Regions from separate parts of the Streptomyces sp. NPDC008125 genome, predicted to be linked through region 2. Evidence: riboswitches for the same ligand, from Rfam matches in the RefSeq annotation. Region 2 holds a riboswitch; each other region holds the start of a gene.

Region 1 (3,571 bases), on a different contig from region 2:
CCGCCGCGGAGATCGCGATCCAGCTCCGGGCCACCGGCCCCAGCCTGGCTCCGTGCACGGCCTGTTCGTCCGGGGTCACCGCCCTGTCGGTGGCGCGGGACATGCTGATGAGCGGCCAGTGCGACATCGCCGTCGCCGGGGCGACCGAGTCGATCGTCTTCCCGGTGGCGATGACGGGTCTGGCCCGGTCCGGGGCGGCGGCTCTGCCGGACGGCGACCCGTCTCGGCTCTGCCGCCCGTTCGCCGAGGACCGCGCGGGCCTCGTCATGGGCGAGGGCGCCGCCATCATGGTGCTGGAACGGGCCGAGGACGCCCTGGCCAGGGGGGCCGTCCCCAGGGCGTTGATCGCGGGCACGGGAGCCACCACCGACGCCCACCATCCCACCAGCCCACACCCCTCCGGCAAGGTGGCCAGGGCGGCTGTCGACGCCGCCCTGCGGGACGCCGACTGGCGCGCCGAGGACGTCGGCCACGTCAACGCACACGGCACCGCGACCCCGCTCAACGACGCCACCGAAGCCGCCCTCATCGCCCGGGCCTACCCGCACCGGCCGCCGGTCACCGCACCCAAGGGCGTGCTCGGCCACTGCATGGGCGCGGCGGGCGCCATCGAGGCCGCGCTCACCGTGCTGACCCTCCAGCACCAGCTCGTCCCGCCGATCGCCAACCTGGACGCCCCGGCACCCGGGTTCGACATCGACTGCGTGACCAAGGCGCCCCGGCCCGTCGCCGTCCGCCGGGCCGTCAGCCACTCCTTCGGGTTCGGCGGCCACAACGCCGTGATCGCGCTGCGGCTGCCCTGACCCGGGATCCGTGAGCAGCGGGGCGCCGCCGGACGACCTCCGGCGGCGCCCCGCAGCCGTACCCGGCTCCGGGCCGTGGCGGTGGTCGTACGGCACCGAACAGGCATCCGGCGGGCGCGGAGGGGCGTGATAGCTTCCCAGTGCCAGTCGCACTCCACACATGGGGTCAGGGAATCCGGTGAGAGTCCGGAACTGACGCGCAGCGGTGAGGGGGACGGGCGGGGCCACGGCCACTGGGAGACCCACGGGTTTCCCGGGAAGGCGCCCCGTCCGCACGAACCCGAGTCCGAAGACCTGCTGGCACCCTGCGACCCGAACGGGCCGCAGTACTCCGTACAACGGGCCCCGCGCATGGGCCCAGAGACGCCGAGGTACCCCGTGCCGCCCATGGCCGTGTTTCGAAAGTCCCGCCTGCCAGGCGACGCCTGGCACGCGCCCATGGCCCGATCCGTCCGTTCCGCCGCCCTGCTGACGGCGGGGCTCCTGCTGATGACCGCCTGCGGCGGCACCGGCGACGCACCGGCCACCGCCGGTGCGGCCGCAGACGGATATCCGGTGACGCTCCACAACTGCGGACGCACCGTCACCGTCACCTCCGCCCCGCACCACGCGGTCTCCCTCAACCAGGGATCGACGGAGATCCTGCTCTCCCTCGGCCTCGCCGACCGGCTCGCGGCCACCGCCACCTGGACCGACCCCGTGATGAAGGGCCTGGAGAAGGCCGACGCGAAGGTCCCGAGGCTCTCCGACAATGCCCCCTCCTCGGAGAAGGTGCTGGCGCAGGAACCCGACTTCGTCAGCGCCTCGTTCGAGTCCACCCTCGGCAAGGGCGGGGTCGCGCCCCGCGAACAGTTCGAGGACCTGGGCGTCCCCACGTACGTCTCGCCCTCCGACTGCGCCGGCAAGGACAACAGCGGCGACGGCGACGGCGCCCGCTCCACCGCCCTCACCCTGGACAGCGTCTACGGCGAGATACGCGACCTGGCCCGGGTGTTCGGCGTGCCGGAACGCGGCGAGAAGCTGATCGCCGGCCTGCGGGCCCGCGTGACGGAGGCGACCGACGGCACCGACGCCTCCGGCACCACCCTGATGTACTGGTTCGCCAACGCCGAGGCCCCGTACCTGGCGGGCTGCTGCGGGGCGCCCGGCATCATCACCACCGAACTCGGCGCGAAGAACGTCTTCGACGACACGCACGAGGAATGGCCCCAGATCAACTGGGAGACCATTGCCGACCGCGATCCGGACGTCCTCGTCATCGGCGACCTCACCCGCAAGTCCCAGACGGCCGAAAGCGCCGAGAAGAAGATCGAGTTCCTGGAGTCCAACCCGGTCACCAAGAACATGCACGCCGTACGGAACAAGCGGTACGTCCTGCTCAGCGGCCAGGCCATGAACCCCACCATCCGCACGGTGGAGGGCATCGAGCGCGTCGCGGCGGGGCTGCGCGAGTTCGGCCTCGCCGGATGACGGCCGGCGAAGACCCGGCGGGAACCCGTACCGTCGCACCGGCCGGCAACCGCCCGGTGCCGGCCGGCGCCCGTTCCGTACCGTACGGGCGACGCACCGGCCTGCGGGCCCTGCCCGAACCGCTCCTGTGGTGCGGCGGAACCGTCCTGCTCCTTGCCTCCGTCGCGGTCGCCGTCACCATCGGCCCGGCCCGGATCTCCGTCGCCGACGTGTGGTCGGTGGTCGCCGCCCACCTCGGCCTCGGCGACACGGAGCTGAGCCCGATCCGGGACGGCATCGTCTGGGACCTCAGAATGCCGCGCACCCTGCTCGCGGCCGTCTGCGGCGCCGGCCTCGCGGTGTGCGGGACCGTCATGCAGTCGCTGCTCCGCAACCCGCTCGCCGATCCCTTCGTCCTCGGCGTCTCCTCGGGGGCGTCCACCGGCGCGGTCGTGGTCGTGGTGCTGGGCGTTGGCGGGGGAGCGGTCTCCCTCTCGGCGGGCGCCTTCGTCGGGGCGCTCGCCTCGTTCGCGCTCGTCCTTCTCCTCAGCCACAGCCTCGGCGGCACCACGGACCGGGTCGTGCTCTCGGGCGTCGCGGTGATGCAACTCTTCTCCGCGCTCACCTCGTTCACCGTGATGACCGCCGCCGACGCGGAGCAGACCCGCGGCGTCCTGTTCTGGCTGCTCGGCTCCCTCAGCGGTGTCGGCTGGACGGACGTCCAACTCTGCACCGGCGTGGTGGTGCTCACCCTGACGATCTGTCTGGCCCACGCCCGTACGCTCGACGCCTTCGCCTTCGGCCAGGACGCCGCTGCCACCCTCGGCGTCCACGTCGCGCGGACCCGGACCGTGCTGCTCTGCACCACCGCGCTGCTCACCGCCGCACTGGTCAGCTCGGCCGGGACGATCGGCTTCGTCGGCCTGGTGCTGCCGCACGCCGCCCGGGCGCTCGCGGGTGCCGGACACCGCAGACTGCTGCCCGTCACCGCGCTGGCCGGAGCCGTCTTCCTGGTCTGGGTCGACACCCTGGCCAGAACGGTCCTGGACCCGCAGGAGGTGCCGGTCGGCGTGGTCACCGCGCTCATCGGCGTACCGGCCTTCGTCCTGGTCCTTCACCGCACCCGGAGGGTCGTATGACCGCCCCCGTCGAGGGACTGCGGGCGGACCGGGTGCGCCGGGCGGCCGGCGGACGCCTCATTCTCGACGGAGTGACCCTCGCCCCGCCGCCCGGCGCCACCGTCGGTCTGATCGGTCCCAACGGCTCCGGGAAATCCACCCTGTTGCGGGTGCTCGCGGGTGTCCTGCCGGCGGAGGGCG
Region 2 (3,571 bases):
CCACGAAGGCGCCCAGGTTGACCGAGCCGAGGTTGCAGACGGCGGTCTCGCCGTCATCGGTGACCTCCAGGATCTCCGTGCAGAGGTTCGAGGAGTGCACGACCCGGCCCGGCTCGGCGGTCTGGTTCGCGGTGCGGTTGGACGCGTCCTTGAACGTCATCCAGCCCTGGCCGGTCTGCGCCAGGGTGCGCATCATCCGGCCGTACAGCTCGCGGGCGGGGATCGTCCGGCGGGCCAGGCCCTTCGCCTCGGCGGCCCGGTAGGCGGTGTCGAAGGCGTCGCCCCACAGGTCGACCAGCTCGGGGACGTCGGCGGGCGAGAAGAGCGACCAGGAGGAGTCGGCGTCGACCCGGCGCATGAACTCGTCCGGGATCCAGTGCGCCAGGTTCAGGTTGTGCGTACGCCGCTGGTCCTCGCCGGTGTTGTCGCGCAGCTCCAGGAACTCCTCGATGTCCGCGTGCCAGGTCTCCAGGTAGACCGCGGCGGCACCCTTGCGCCGGCCGCCCTGGTTGACGGCCGCGACGGAGGCGTCCAGCGTCTTCATGAAGGGCACGATGCCGTTGGAGAGCCCGTTGGTGCCCCGGATCAGCGAACCGCGCGAGCGGACGCGCGAGAACGACAGGCCGATGCCGCCCGCGTGCTTCGAGAGCCGCGCCACCTCGTGGTAGCGGCCGTAGATCGAGTCCAGCTCGTCCAGCGGGGAGTCCAGCAGATAGCAGGAGGACATCTGCGGGTGGCGGGTGCCCGAGTTGAAGAGCGTGGGGGAGGACGGCAGGTAGTCGAGCCGGCTCATCAGCCTGTAGAGCGCCGCGACCTCGTCCACCGCGCGGGCCGAGTCGTCCTCGGCGAGCCCGGCCGCGACCCGCAGCATGAAGTGCTGCGGGACCTCCACCACCTGGCGGGTGAGCGGGTGGCGCAGCAGGTAGCGGCTGTAGAGGGTACGCAGCCCGAAGTAGCCGAACCGGTCGTCGGCACCGTCCGCGAGCGCCTGGTCGACCAACGCGTCCAGCCGCTCGGCGTGCAGCGCCACGAACGCGGCCGTACGGTCCGCGATCAGGCCCTCGCGATGGCCGACGGCGACCGACGCGGCGAACGACACCGCGCCCTCGCCGGCCGCCTCGGCGGCGATGGTACGGGTGAGCAGCCGGGCGGCGAGCCGCGAGTAGGCGGGGTCCTCCGCGATCAGGCCGGCGGCCGACTCGGTGGCCAGGGTCAGCAGTTCGGCCTCGTCGGCGTGCGCGCTGCGGCCCCGCAGCGCGGCGGCGGCGACCTTCCCCGGGTCGGTGTCCGGCAGGTCCGCGGTGAGGGCGGTCAGGGTGCGCAACAGCGCGGCCCCGGGGCCGTCGACGGGCTCGGTCGCTGCGCTGGCTGCGGGCACGGACGCCGGATCGGCGGGCGCGATGGTCACGGTGGTGCTCTCCCTCGCTCGGCTCTGGACCGGCGGGGGGAGGGGAGGGCCGCGGGGCGCGCCACCTGGAGACGGGCAGCACCGCACACGGCGTCCACCGGCCCAACCGCGAGGCCCGGACGTACGGGCGTCCGGTTCGGGTGAGCCGGACGCGCTGTCGGCAGGTAGCCGGACTCGAAGGTGCGCGAAACGCGCGGTTCACACCGTTGCGGGACAGTTCCGGATTCGCACCGGATTCCCCTGCGACGACAGCGAGACGAGCATACATGTGGTGGCCGGGGGGCGAGAACGCCCCACATGTTGTGGCGGTGCGGCGCGGTGTTCCCATGCCGGAGCGGGCGCGGAGGGCGCGCGGGACAAGGGAGAACCCGCTCCTTCCCCGGGGTCCTGGCCACGGTCCGGCCGCCGGGCACGCCGTCGTGGCCCACGACCCGCCAGGCATCTCCCGCAGCACGCTCGGAGTCCCTGGACTTCCCCGGCGGGCACCCCGGCCCGGTCACGCACCCGGCCGGGTCCGCCGCGCTCCCGCGGCACGCGCGCCGGGCCTGACGCGAGGCCCGGGCCGGGGCCCGGGGCCGGCCCACCGGGTTCAGGCGTCCGAGCCCGCTTCCAGGTCCAGTCGATAGGTGAGCAGCGTCAGGTCCGGCACCGGCCGCCAGTCGCGTTCCGGGGTGCGCGCGAAGCCGAGCCGGTGGTAGATCCGGTGCGCCCCGGCCATGGCGGGCTGGGTCGACAGGGCGAGAGCGGTGACGCCCGCGGTGGCGCGGGCCCGCGCCGCGCAGGCCCGTACGAGCGCCTCTCCGGCTCCTCGGCCCCGCCCCGCCCTGCCCACCGCCAGCATGCGGAACTCCGCCTCGTCCGGGGCCGCGACGTCGCACATGGGGCTGCCGGGCGGGGCGTAGGTGACTCCGCCGAGCACCGTGCCGGTGTCGTCCACGGCGACCAGCACCTCCGCCACGGCGGCCCGGCCCGGCACGTCCCGGAGCCTGGCCAGGTAGGGGTCGTCCTCGCCTCCGCCCAACAGCCCGTCCGCGAGGTAAGCCTGGGCCGTGATCTCGCCGAGGAGCTCGTACTCCTCCGGCTCGGCCCTTCTGATCGTCAGGTCCATGACGGTCATTCTGCGCGCCGCCCGGGGCGGCCGGACAGGCCGGTCCGGGAAAGGACTCAACCGCTCGCGCCCACGCCGTTGTTCGGGGCTCCGTCGCCCTCCGGCGGGAGGTCGCCGCGCTGGATCGGCTGCGAGCCGGGGGCCTGGCCGAGGGACGGGAGGATTCTGTCGAGCTCGGCGTCGTCCGCACGGTGGGCCGCTTCGGCCGCCTCGCGCAGGGTGGCGCGGTCCACGGCGGTGAGTTCGGCGCTGACCGTCACGGAGACGTCCCCCTCGGTGCGGGCGTACGCGTGGCCGAGGGCGGTCGCGCGGTACCAGCCCTCGCCCTCGCGTTCGCAGACGGTGTAGTCGGGCGAGCCGTCGGCCGGCTCCTGCTCCCCGCAGTCGGCGGGGGAGTAGTCGGCGCGCTCCACGCCGAGTTGGATCACGTGGCCGTTCCTGTCCGTGTAGGAGCTGCCGAAGCCGTCGTCGCCGAGCACGCCCACCGACTGCGTCGCCAGGGTGTAGCCGGTCACCTCGGTGACGTACACGTGGTCGGCCCGGGTCTGGAGGGCCGTCGCCCTCGCCTCCAGTTCGGCGTGTTCGGGTACGTCCGCGGCGGGGGACGCGCCGCCCGCGCCGACGTGCTCGGTGCCGCAGCCGGTGAGGGTGAGGACCAGCAGAGCGGGCCACAGGCCGCGCAGCCGGGTGCGAGATGTCATGAGCACATCCTTCCGTACGGGGCCGGCGGTCCGGTCGCGGGGCGGGTACGCCACCGGGCCGCCGCCCCTCCCACGGAGGGAGGACGCGACGGCCCGGTGGACGGTTCGCCGAAGCGGGTCACCGCCGTGCGATGGTCCGGCACGGCAGCGACCGCGTCAGTGGCCGCCCGGCGCCCCCACGACGGCCGGCGGCAGCTCCGCCTGCACGCCCTTGTCGCCGACGTCCGCGGTGTAGTCCTCCGGCGAGGTCTCGTCGATGCCCGCCGGGGCCTTGAGCGCGTTGAGGACGAAGGTCACCACGACCACCACCACGACGTTCAGCACGAACGCGGTGAGGCCGATGTAGCCGATCTC
Region 3 (3,571 bases), on a different contig from region 2:
TTCAGCGAAGTCTCTACGGTCCAGGCCGCGTTGGGGTCCAGCCGCAGCGGAGTGGTGGGGAACGCCTCGCGCAGCGCCAGGACCGCCTCGACCTCCTGCTCCGGCGGCATGACCCCACCCTTGAGCTTGATGGCGGTGAACCCGTACTCGTCCACCATGCGCCGGGCCTGAGCCACGATCCCTTCGGGGTCCAGGGCAGCGCCCCAGCAGTCGGGCTCGTGCCCCGGATGCGCGTCCCACTTGTAGAACAGGTAAGCGCTGAAAGGCACGTGGTCGCGTACCGCACCGCCGAGCAGATCGCTCACCGGGCGGCCGACGGCCTGGCCCCGGATGTCCAAACAGGCCACCTCGAAGGGGGAGAAGACCCGGTCCACCGTGCTGCTCGTGGTGATCATGCCCGTCAGGCCGTGGCCGTCGCTGCCGGAGTCGCTGCCGATCACCTCGGCGATCCGCCGGCGCATCGGACCGGTGGCGTGGACGTCCATGCCGGTGATCGCGTCGGCAGCCGCACGCAACCGGCGCAGATGCCCCTCGTCGGCGTAGGTCTCGCCGAGCCCGGAAACACCCTGATCGGTGTGGACTTCGACGACGGCGCGGAGCGCGTACGGCTCGTGGACGCCGACCGCGTTGAGGAGAGCCGGGTCCTTGAACGCCACGGGGGTGATCCCGATGCGGGTGATCCGCAGGCTGCCGCTCATCACAGCACCTCCCCGGCGACCCCACCGGCGCCGCTGACGGCCCCGGCCGTCACCAGAGCGCGGCCCAGGGCGACGTCCGGAGCGAACGGAGTCACGGGAAAGAACAGAACGCCCTCTAGCATGAAGCACCCTTCAGGTTCATATATATGAACGTTGGTCAATATGGCGAATCGCTGCACGGAAAGTAGGCGCCGTGGCGCGCCGAGGTCAAGGGCCATGCATGGGCCGCTTTCAGTCAGGCGGGCGCGAAACCATGGAGGTGTGACGGCTGCGGGTGCGGCTTCCGGCCAAGAGTTGGAGGGCGTCGGGATGTCGACCGCGAGAGGGCGGGTTGGCTGTGTGCATGCCTCTTTGGCTGGGAAGATGTCGGGCGGCTGTCCGGTGCCGGCCGCCCGGGAGGGGCGGATGGAGGCCTTGGGGCATCGCCGATCGGGCGCGGATTTCTTGGGCGAGTTTCAGCCATGGCGGGGCAGGGGTGAGGTATGCCGGGCGCCGGGTGAGCGTGCGGAGGCGCCGCAACTGTTCCGCCAGGTGCACAACTGTGCGTGACCATGCACGATGGGGCGCGACACGTGGGGGTGCGACAGGGGCATGGGGGTGCGGCACGGGCCGCGAGGGTGTACGACCGGGGGCGGTCGGGTGGGTGCGGCTGTGTCAGGTGGGGCCCGGGTACTCAGGCCGACCGTGACCGGTCTGCCCGCCCATCCGTCCGGACCGGACGGATGGGCGGGGCCGGAACTGCGGTGCCCGGCGAGAGATGCCGACGGCGGGGGAGCCGAGCCGGCCGACGGCATCGCCGGTGAACCGGCGTCGTGCGGTGCGGGGTTCGACGCCGGCGAGGCGAATATCACCCGCAGGGGCATCGCGTCATTTTGTCGCCTTCCTCAACGGCCTTTTCCGGCCTGCACGTTGACGGGGCGGCGATACAACGCCCCATGGCGGCGCTCGAACACAGGCGCTATGGTCTCACCAGCATGACGACGGTGTAACGGAAGTCCGGTGAGAATCCGGCACGGTCGCGCCACTGTGAACCCGTACCTGCGGGAAGTCAGACCCAGCACCGTCGTCTCAGGCACCACGATCGGGACGCGTGTTCCCTCAGGAGGTTCTGCCATGGCACACGTTGCCGCACCCTCGACCGGCGTACCCGCCGTCACCCCCATATCGCTGAAGGCGATCGCCCCGTGGGCGGTCTTCTTCGGCATCCTCATGCTCGTCCTGCTGTACTTCGTCGGCGCGGAGCAGGGCGCCACCTCGGTCTTCTCCGGCGAGGCCGTTCACGAGTGGGTCCACGACGGCCGTCACCTTCTCGGCTTCCCCTGCCACTAGACCTCAGGGGAACCGAACTCTCATGAACTCCGTATCCGTTCGAGCGCTCCTGGTCCGCGGCATGCTCGCGGGCCTGCTCGCGGGCGTCGCGGCACTCCTCGTCGCCTACTTCCTCGGTGAGTCCCGGGTGGACGCGTCCATCGCCCTGGAAGAAGCCCACAACCACGACCACCACGGCGGCGAGGAACTGGTCAGCCGGACGATGCAGGCCACCGGCGGCCTCGCCACCGGTGTCCTCGTCTTCGGCGTCGCCGTCGGCGGCATCGCGGCACTCGTCTTCTGCTACGCCCTCGGCCGCATCGGGAGCTTCGGCCCCCGCGCCACCGCGGCCCTGGTCGCGGGGGCGGCGCTGCTGACCGTGTACCTCGTACCGTTCCTGAAGTACCCCGCCAACCCGCCGGCCGTCGGCAATCCGGACACCATCGGTCAACGTACGGGGCTGTTCTTCCTCATGGTGGCGCTGAGTGTCCTGCTCGCCGTCGCCGCCGTCATCGCCGGGAGGAGGCTCGCGCCGCGTCTCGGCAACTGGAACGCGACCATCGCCGCGTCAGCCGGATACGTCCTGCTGATCGGACTCGCGTACGTGTTCCTGCCGTCGTTCGACGAGGTGGGCGCGGACTTCCCGGCGACTCTGCTCTGGGAGTTCCGGCTCTCCACCCTCGCGGTCCAGGCGACCCTCTGGGTGAGCTTCGGGCTGATCTTCGGGGCCCTCACCGAGCGCTTGCTGCTTTCCTCGCGGGGGCGGGACGCGACCTCCCGGGACGGGGTTCCCCGGACCGCCGGGGCGGTGGGCTGAACCCACGCGCGGCTGAGTCACCCCCCCCCGTGTGCGGCCGGAGAGCTCACCGGCCGCACACGCGGGGGGCCGCACAGGCGGGGGGCCGCACAGGCGGAGGTCGTGCCCCGGTACCCGACGCCGCTCAGGGCTCCGCGACGGCTGACGGCGCCACGGTCACTCGGTGCCGAAGTCGCCGTTCAGGGCGGCGGCCATCCGAAGATGCGGCCCGGCTTCCTCGTGCCGGCCCTGGCGCTCCAGGGTGCGGCCCAGCAGCAGGCGCGCGTAGTCCTCGACCGGGTCACGCTCCAGGACGATCCGCAGCTCCGCCTCCGCCTTCCCGAGCCGAGCCGAGTGGTAGTAGGCACGGGCGAGCAGCAGACGCGGGGCTACCTGCTCGGGGACCTCGTCCACGAGCCCGCCGAGAATGCGCGCCGCGGTGAGGTACTCCTTCGCCTCGAAGAAGAACTGTGCGCGGTTCCAGCGGTCGGCGGCCGTGCCGAACTCGTAGTAGGTGTCGTCCATGTGCTTCCTCCTCTGCCGCCGGCGGGGCGGCTGTTCGAGCCTCCCGCCCGTGTGATCGCGACAACATACCCCGGTGGTTGAATATTCCACTAAATCGGGGAGGTGGCGATCGCGCCACGGGCCCGGCCGGAGCGCAGGATGTGTGTGGACGTTCCGACAACGCGGCGAGGTGCCGTAGCTGTCGTCGCGCACCCGCCAGGAATTGCGGGACAGCCCTTAGGCGGAGATGGCGTCGTGGGCGGTG
Region 4 (3,571 bases), on a different contig from region 2:
CCGGGCTGTCGGCGACGGCGCTGTCGGGCAGCGAGAGGGGGATCGGTCCGCCGATCACGGGCTGCCATCGCAGCTCGGTGAGGCCGGGGGCGAGGACCCGGTCGTGCAGCACCGCGGCGGCCAGGGCCGGGGAGATCAGCCGGGCGGCCAGCCCCAGATGCGCGACGGAGGCCGCGACGCGCGGTTCCACCGAGCCGGGTGGCCGGCCGCCCGCGGCAGCGAGCCGTGCCCCGACCGCGGCGACACGTGCTTCGAGCAGCGGGCGGGACATCGGCTGCCAGGGGCCGTCGGGTTCCGTGCCGAGGGGATGGATCCGGAAAGCGAAGAACGGGCCCAGACCGGTCACGGACTCGCTCAGGACCGTCGCCGTGGCCGTATCCGTATCCGGATCTGTATCCGTCATGCGGAGACCGGACCCGGCACGGCCGGCGCACCGGTGGGTGCACCGCGGTCCGTCCCGGTGGCGGAACGCCGGACCGGTACGGCAACCGGGGTGCCCCGTGGGGAAATCCGTCGGAACGCGGGCGGCATGCTCACGGTGGGCTCTCTCTTCGGAGTCGTGCGTCCCTCGCACATATGGGCGGGACGAGGGCTTGGGTGTCCGACCCGCCCGCCCTCCGTCGGTGGCGGGCTCACGGTGGCGCGACCGTGCTGGAAATCCACAGGCTTCCTCGTGCCGTCACGCCGCGGAAAACATACGAGCGGTCTGTCCGCCCGGTCAACCGCACCGTTCCGGACCCGCGCACGGCCTGCGTCCCGCCTCACGTTCCGGACCCGCGCACGGCCTGCGTCCCGCCTCACGTTCCGGACCCGCGCACGGCGGTGCGCCGCGTCGGCTTCCCCTGGACCGAGACCCGGTTGTCCCTGGAGAACCTGGTCGCCGCCGCCCGTACGGTCCGCGGCGAGCTGTCCGGACCCCGTCCCGGGGAGCAGCGGCGGGGCCGGGACGTCTCGGGCGTCCCGGCCCCGTGTGCCTCGGCTCGCGTCGGACGTGCGCGGGCCGGGGCGGAGCTCGACCTTTCCCCGCCGCCCGGGCCGCTTCCGGGCAAGCGTGCGTCCTGCCCCGCCGGGGCGGGTCCTACCGGGGGCCCCGGCGCCCGGGGGGCTCGAAGGTGTAGAGGTCGAGGATCTCCGGGCGCGGGGCCACGCCCGGTCCTCCGGCTCGTATCCAGGAGGCGATGTCCTCGGTCGCGCCGGGGTCGTTGACCAGTCCCAGCCAGACGGGCCGGGCTCCGGCGGCCCGGCCCTCGGTGGAGGGCTGCACGACCACGACGTTGGCCTGGTCGCAGACGTCCAGACAGTCCGATATCCGCACCGGGGCCTCCTCGCGAAGGCGGTCCGTCTGCGCCCCGTGATCGACTCCGGTCACCTTGCGGCTGCCGCAGCAGCAGTCCCGGCACACGACCACCCGGCAGGGCACCGCTCCGGCCGTCGCGCCTGTGCCGGGCACCGCCCCGGTCCTGGTGCTGTTCTTCTGCACGTGAGCCTCTTCGGCCGGCCTTGCGGGCACGCCGAACCACCCCTCTCCGGGGAGGTCCGCCCCGGCGTTCGTCGAGGAGGCGACCGCGTGAGTCTCCTGGCTCTCGGGGCGCCGCCCGTCCCGCCCTTCCCGCCCCTCGCCGGAGGCAGTGGTACGCCGGGACCCGCTCACCGATCACAGTGGCGGGACCGCTCCGGTTTCACACCGGATTCCTCGGACCGCCGTCGCCCTGTCACCGGGCATCATCCCATCCGGTGTGCCTGGTCGGTACGGGCGGGAGCGACCGCCCCAACCCGCCCCTATGATCATGTGCCTGACACATCGTCGCCCTCGGAGGAGTACCACCGCTCATGCGCCCGACCCGTATCGCCACCACCGTCCTTGCCACCGCGGTCGGCTTCGCCGGAGTGGTCGCCACCGCCCCCGGCGCCGCGGCCCAGTCCGGCTGCCAGTACAAGGTCGTGTGGCCGACCGCCGGGGTGTACGAGGACCCGAACCCGAACAGCGCCGTCGTGAAGACCAAGTACGCCGGCGACATCGTCGGTGCGTCGACCTGCGAGGGCGCCTCGTACAACGAGTACGGCTACGTCCTGGTCACCAGCGATGCGGCGGCGGACGGCCGGGGATGGATGCGTGAAGGGGCGGTCGTCGCCATCTGAGTCGTTCCGCCCGGAACGGACGGCTGAGCCGGCGCGGGGGCCTGGCGCGGGGGCCTGGCGCGGGGGCCTGGCGCGGGGGCCTGGCGCGGGGGCCTGGCGCGGGGCTTGGGGCGGCCCGGCTCCCGGTCCGACGAGACTCCCGGCCCACCCGGTTCCTCACCGGCGCGGCTCTGCGCCCGCACCGGCCGGAACAGCCCTTCCTCCGTGCCGAAATCCGTCCGGAGCCGGCGATCGAGGCGGCTCGTCCGTAAGGGCCTCGTCCTGCCCGCGAGCCCGGCCGCATCCGTACGGGCCGGCCCGCCGCACGCGGCTCGCCCGTTCAACGGGCGGGGGCCGCGACCGCCGGGGTGCTGCCGGTTGCGCAGGACGACAGGTCCGGGCGGCGGTGTGCCCAGGGGCGCGCCTTCTCGTACGCGGCTGCCGCGCGGAGCACGGTCGCGTCCGCCAGATGGCGTCCGATCAGCTGGAGCCCCACGGGCAGGTCGTCGGGGGTGCGGCCCGCCGGGACGCTGGTCGCGGGCGCGCCGGTGAGGGAGGCCGGGTAGTTGAAGCCGATCCAGGCGGTGTCGCCGACGGTACGGCCGTCGATGCGCTCGGGGCCGTGCACGCCGACCGGGAAGGGGGGCACGGCCGCCGTGGGGGTGATCAGGAGGTCGTACTCGGACATCAGCGCGGCCATGCGGTTGGTGAGCGCCTTGCGCGCGATGTTGGCGTCGGTGAGTTCCCGCGCCGTCCAGTCACGCGTCATCCAGGCCACGAGATGCGGGGACATGGCGGGACCGTACTGGTCGACGAGGCCTCGCATGCCGGTCAGGTCGGTCTCGGCGGTGATGACTGCCTGGAATGCCTCGGCGGGGTCGCTCCAGCCGGGGTCGACTTCCTCCACGGTGCAGCCCAGCGCGCGGAAGACGGACACCGCCTCCTCGGCCACCGCGCGTACCGCCGGGTCGACCGGCAGATAGCCGAGATCCGCGCTGTAGGCGATGCGGAGTCCGGCGCATCCTTCCTCACGACCGCGGCGGGCGGCGGCCGTCCAGTCCACGTCGTGGCAGGGAATGGAGTGCCGGTCGCGCGGATCGGGACCGGCGAGCACGGAGAGCATGAGCGCCGTGTCGGCGACCGTACGGGTCAGGACGCCGAGATGCTCGATGCTCTCCCAGCCCGAGGCCCCAGGCATGCGTTCGTCGCGGCAGCCGGGCCAGACGGGCACGCGCCCCATCGACGGTTTGAAGCCCACCAGTTCGCAGAAGGCCGCGGGAACCCTCAGGGAGCATCCGCCGTCGCTGCCCAGCGCCACCGGTCCGAGGCCGGCGGCCACCGCTGCCGCCGACCCGGCGCTCGACCCGCCGGGCGTGAGACCGGTCCGCCACGGGTTGCGGCTGGGCGGGAAGAGCGGGTTGTGTCCGGCCGGGCTGTAGCCGAACTCGGTGGT

Evidence for each region. A riboswitch is a leader RNA that binds a small molecule or an ion and turns the genes downstream of it on or off. The one in region 2 is predicted to bind cobalamin.
Region 1: linked by a shared signal. The riboswitch ahead of ACFZAX_RS10560 (ABC transporter substrate-binding protein) and the one ahead of ACFZAX_RS21065 (ribonucleoside-diphosphate reductase subunit alpha) in region 2 are both predicted to bind cobalamin.
Region 3: linked by a shared signal. The riboswitch ahead of ACFZAX_RS32075 (CbtB-domain containing protein) and the one ahead of ACFZAX_RS21065 (ribonucleoside-diphosphate reductase subunit alpha) in region 2 are both predicted to bind cobalamin.
Region 4: linked by a shared signal. The riboswitch ahead of ACFZAX_RS26640 ((2Fe-2S) ferredoxin domain-containing protein) and the one ahead of ACFZAX_RS21065 (ribonucleoside-diphosphate reductase subunit alpha) in region 2 are both predicted to bind cobalamin.

What each region holds. Positions count from the first base shown of each region.
Region 1 covers NZ_JBIBHR010000005.1:110,569-114,139, forward strand. The annotation lists gene ACFZAX_RS10555 (beta-ketoacyl synthase N-terminal-like domain-containing protein) at 1-803, shown strand, start outside; cobalamin riboswitch at 931-1,120, shown strand; gene ACFZAX_RS10560 (ABC transporter substrate-binding protein) at 1,242-2,273, shown strand; gene ACFZAX_RS10565 (iron chelate uptake ABC transporter family permease subunit) at 2,270-3,391, shown strand; gene ACFZAX_RS10570 (ATP-binding cassette domain-containing protein) at 3,388-3,571, shown strand, end outside.
Region 2 covers NZ_JBIBHR010000012.1:36,737-40,307, reverse strand. The annotation lists gene ACFZAX_RS21065 (ribonucleoside-diphosphate reductase subunit alpha) at 1-1,408, opposite strand, end outside; cobalamin riboswitch at 1,550-1,689, opposite strand; gene ACFZAX_RS21060 (GNAT family N-acetyltransferase) at 1,998-2,516, opposite strand; gene ACFZAX_RS21055 (hypothetical protein) at 2,573-3,217, opposite strand; gene mctP (monocarboxylate uptake permease MctP) at 3,374-3,571, opposite strand, start outside.
Region 3 covers NZ_JBIBHR010000027.1:4,704-8,274, reverse strand. The annotation lists gene ACFZAX_RS32080 (enolase C-terminal domain-like protein) at 1-698, opposite strand, end outside; adenosylcobalamin (AdoCbl) riboswitch at 1,662-1,808, shown strand; gene ACFZAX_RS32075 (CbtB-domain containing protein) at 1,812-2,027, shown strand; gene ACFZAX_RS32070 (CbtA family protein) at 2,050-2,823, shown strand; gene ACFZAX_RS32065 (tetratricopeptide repeat protein) at 2,980-3,327, opposite strand; gene ACFZAX_RS32060 (hypothetical protein) at 3,562-3,571, shown strand, end outside.
Region 4 covers NZ_JBIBHR010000017.1:120,085-123,655, forward strand. The annotation lists gene ACFZAX_RS26635 (hypothetical protein) at 1-403, opposite strand, end outside; gene ACFZAX_RS26640 ((2Fe-2S) ferredoxin domain-containing protein) at 1,079-1,480, opposite strand; cobalamin riboswitch at 1,570-1,695, opposite strand; gene ACFZAX_RS26645 (glycosyltransferase) at 1,831-2,139, shown strand; gene ACFZAX_RS26650 (amidase family protein) at 2,459-3,571, opposite strand, start outside.